Regions from separate parts of the Methylocella sp. CPCC 101449 genome, predicted to be linked through region 2. Evidence: riboswitches for the same ligand, from Rfam matches in the RefSeq annotation. Region 2 holds a riboswitch; the other holds the start of a gene.
What was found. Region 2 has a riboswitch for thiamine pyrophosphate ahead of thiC (phosphomethylpyrimidine synthase ThiC). Riboswitches for the same ligand answer to the same signal wherever they lie in the genome.

Region 1 (2,198 bases), on a different contig from region 2:
GCATCACGATCCCAACAAAGTGCAGCGCGCCAGCCTGCTGTCGATCAAGACCGGCGGCTGTCCGGAAGATTGCGGCTATTGTTCTCAATCGGCGCATCACCGCGAGGTGAAGCTGACGCGTGAAAAGCTGATGAATCCGCAACAAGTGCTGGCGCTCGCGGCGACGGCGAAAGCGGCCGGCGCGGAGCGTTTCTGCATGGGCGCGGCCTGGCGCAAGGTGCGCGACGGCCAGGAGTTCGACGCGGTCATCGACATGGTGAAAGGCGTGCGTGCGCTCGGCATGGAAGCCTGCGTGACGCTGGGCATGCTGCAGCCGCATCAGGCCGAGCGCCTCGCCGAGGCAGGCCTTACCGCCTATAATCACAACCTCGACACGAGCCCGGAGTTTTACGGAAAGATCGTGTCGACACGCACCTATCAGGATCGGCTCGATACGCTTGCCACGGTGCGCTCCTGCGGCATCGATCTGTGCTGCGGCGGTATTATCGGCATGGGCGAGACGATCCGCGATCGCGCGTCGATGTTGCAGGTTCTGGCGCAGATGAATCCGCATCCCGAAAGCGTGCCGATCAATGCGCTCGTCGCGGTCGCGGGAACGCCGCTCGCCCATCGTTCGCGGATCGATCCGCTGGAACTGGTGCGCATGGTGGCGACGGCGCGGATCGTCATGCCGCAATCGACGGTGCGGTTGTCGGCGGGTCGTTCATATCTCAACCGTGAAGCGCAGATTCTCTGCCTGATCGCCGGCGCCAATTCGCTGTTTTACGGCGACACTTTGTTGACGACACCTAATGCCGATCTGGGCGAAGACGCCGATCTGTTCGCGGCCATCGGTGAACGGGAAAGTATTCTCGCGTCTTGACATCGCTATGGGCGTGGTTTCACACTGCGTCCATTCCAGGGAGATCCCCGGCAAGGGGCTGAGAAACCGCTGGCACGCCGGATCATCCGGATGAACGCGCGGAAATCCTTAGAACCTGATCCGGTTCATACCGGCGGAGGGATTGGATTTCGCGCGCAAGCCACACCGATCATCTCCGCCGGCACACCGGCCGAGGAGATGCGATGCGTGGTCCACCCCCCACTGCTTTTCGACGCGTCCGTTCGGACGCGCAGCCTGCCGCGCCTGAACCGCCGTCTTCGTGCGATGTGGCGATCATCGGCGGTGGCTTGATCGGTTTGTCGATCGGCTGGCGTCTGGCACGACGCGGCCTTGACGTCGCGTTGTTCGAGCGCGGCACCGTTGGTCAAGGCGCGAGCCTCGCGGCCACGGGCATGCTGGCGGCGGCGGCCGAACTCGAGCCCGGCGGCGAAACACATCTGGCTCTGGCATTGGAAAGCCAGCGGCTGTGGCCGCTCTTCGCGCGCGAGCTTGAAGGTGACGGCGGCGGCAGCGTCGATTATCGCGCCGATGGCGTGCTTCTGGTGGCGCTCGGCCGCGAAGAGGTCGATCGTCTGCGCATGCGCTACGATCTGCAGCAGCGCTGCGGTCTTGCCACGCAATGGCTCAACGCCGCGCAATGCCGCGCGCTCGAACCCGGTCTCAAACCCGCCGTCATTGCCGGCATTTTCTGTCCCGCCGATCATCAGGTCGATCCGCCGCGTGTGATGGCGGCGTTGCGCCAAGCCTTCCTGGCGCAAGGCGGCACGCTCGCTGAACAATGCGAGGCGCAGCCGGAGATGGCGGGTGGTCGCGTGACGGGCGTCACCACGCGCCATGGTCCGTGTGCGGCGCGGATTGTCGTGCTGGCTGAGGGGGCCTGGACGCAACATGCTGGCCTCGACATTCCCGTGCGCCCGCTGAAAGGGCAATCGCTGGCTCTGCGTCCGATGGCGCCAGCTCTGTCGCGCATGGTCTGGACCGAACAGATTCATCTCGCGCCGAAAAGCGACGGCACGCTGATCGTCGGCGCAACGATGGAGGAATGCGGTTTCGACGACACTGTCACGGCCGGGGGTCTCTACGCGCTGCTCGAAGCGGCGCGGCGCGCTCTGCCAGGGGTCGAGGACATGCCGCTTGAGGCAGTATGGTCAGGCTTCCGCCCGACCTCGATCGACGATGCGCCGATTCTTGGCGAGACCGGCGTCGCCGGCCTGCTTGTCGCCACCGGGCATCATCGCAACGGCTATCTGCTGGCGCCAGTCACGGCAGCGGCGATCGAGCAATGCGTCGTCGATGGCCTCATTTCAGGGCCAGC
Region 2 (2,198 bases):
CGGCAATTTCATCGAGGCGACCGCCGACACACCCTTCTTGCAAATCGGTGAGTTGAAATACGGCAAGCCGGTGCTCGATCGCGCCGTCAGCTACGACACCAATGTCAGCGACGCTCTCAAGCTCAGCCTCATTTCGATGGATTCGACCATGCGCTCTAATCTCAGCGTCGGCCTACCCATCGACATGGCTGTGTTGAAGCGTGACGCGATCGAACTGGCACTCGACGGTCGCATCGACAACACGGATCCCTACTTCCATGATTTGCGCGATCGCTGGTCGACAGCTTTGCGACAGGCGCACCTCAACATCCCGGCGCCGCCCTACGGACGCCTGAAACCTTAATCCGACATCACGGTCACGCGGTTTGCGACCATGCCCTCGCCATTGCGCACGGCCTGCACGCGGACTTTGAGACCGGGTTTCAACATCGATCGCTCGACCTGATCGATCCGCGTCACCGGCACACCGGGATCAAGCACCAGTTCGGACTCTCCACCGGGAAAGCGCACCTTCATCGTATTGCTGCCGTTGGCGAGAACCGTACCGGTGACAGTGGCGTTGGTCATCGTCTGTCCGGCGGATGCGCCGCTCATCGGCCGTTGTCCCTCGCCAAGCCCACGCAAGGCTTCCGGGAAGATGCGCAGTTCGGTCGAGTGCAGTTTGCCATCGTCCTTCACGACAGCGGCCGAGGCGACAAAATCGTTCGGCTTGATGTCGTTCAATGTCGCGACTTTGTTTTGCAACACGACGAGACTGGGCGCGAGCGCAAAAGTCTCCGTATTGGCGTCGGTCTTCACGACAACCGAAGCCGAATCAAGCCGCTCGATCGTACCCACCGCGTTATAGGTGCCGGGCGCCTGCGCCACGGCTGAAGCAGCCGTCAAAAACAACGCTACGCCCGAAAACAAGATACTCTTCATGGGATGAACCTTTGGATTTCCCGCGCGCCACAGCCCGTCGTTGCGGGCATGGAAACACTGCGATCAAAACGGCGCAATCGGCTGGAAATCACAATCCCGCCATCGCCCGACCACCGCAGTTCCATCGGCATCCGGTCGATCACATGCGAACCAAGGCTTTTGCCTTTTTTCGAACGGTTCAAAGCAAACTTGCCGTTCCTTCCCTTTCGCGCTAGCTTTCGGACAGCCAGGGGTGCTGCCGGATTGTCCGGCAGCTGAGATCACACCCTTAGAACCTGATCTGGTTTGCACCAGCGGAGGGACGGCGAGCAGGCAAAGCCTATTTGCGGGCGTGGCCTATTCTTTCCTCCGGGTTCGTCGAGAACGATAGACGCTTGTGGTCTGGCGTCACGGAGACGCCGCATGAATATCCAGCCCAAACCCAGTTCGCTCATTCCCGAAACCGTCACCACCGGCTCCCTGACTGGCTCGCGCAAGGTCTATCACACGCCCCAGGGCCATCCCGACGTGCATGTGCCGTTCCGCGAAATCACTCTCACGGATCCGAACGAACCTGCCCTGCGCGTCTATGATGCGTCCGGCCCCTATACCGAAGTCGATCCCGGCATCGACCTGTCGAAAGGCTTGAAGAAAATCCGCCAACCGTGGGTCGAGCGCCGCGGCTTCTCGGCCTATCAAGGCCGCGCGGTTCTGGACGTCGACAACGGCGGCGTGAGTGGCGACAAGCTGGTGCCGGCCTGCCCCGCCAACACCCAGCCGCTTTCCGGCGAAGGCGCCAAATACGTCACACAATATGAATTCGCGCGCGCCGGCATCATCACCGAGGAAATGGTCTATGTGGCGCATCGTGAGAATCTCGGCCGCGAGAAAATGCTGGCCGGCGCGCAGGAGAAGCTTGCCGACGGCGAGAGCTTCGGCGCCGCCATTCCAGCCTTCGTGACGCCGGAATTCGTCCGCGAAGAAATCGCCCGCGGCCGCGCCATCATTCCCGCCAATATCAACCATCAGGAACTCGAGCCGATGATCATCGGCCGCAACTTCCTGGTAAAGGTCAATTCCAACATCGGCAATTCCGCCGTCACCTCTTCGGTGGCGGAAGAAGTCGAGAAAATGGTGTGGTCGATCCGTTGGGGCGCCGACACGGTGATGGACCTCTCCACCGGCCGCAACATCCACAACATCCGCGATTGGATCATCCGCAATTCTCCGGTGCCGATCGGTACGGTGCCGATCTACCAAGCGCTGGAAAAGGTCGGCGGAGACCCGCTGAAGCTTGA

Region 1: linked by a shared signal. The riboswitch ahead of thiO (glycine oxidase ThiO) and the one ahead of thiC (phosphomethylpyrimidine synthase ThiC) in region 2 are both predicted to bind thiamine pyrophosphate.

The regions. Positions count from the first base shown of each region.
Region 1 covers NZ_JAPDHU010000001.1:1,579,155-1,581,352, forward strand. Annotated here, with positions in the region: gene bioB (biotin synthase BioB) at 1-862, shown strand, start outside; TPP riboswitch at 891-1,022, shown strand; gene thiO (glycine oxidase ThiO) at 1,066-2,198, shown strand, end outside.
Region 2 covers NZ_JAPDHU010000002.1:1,790,262-1,792,459, forward strand. Annotated here, with positions in the region: gene OIM99_RS19490 (peptidase) at 1-343, shown strand, start outside; gene OIM99_RS19495 (hypothetical protein) at 340-921, opposite strand; TPP riboswitch at 1,140-1,241, shown strand; gene thiC (phosphomethylpyrimidine synthase ThiC) at 1,324-2,198, shown strand, end outside.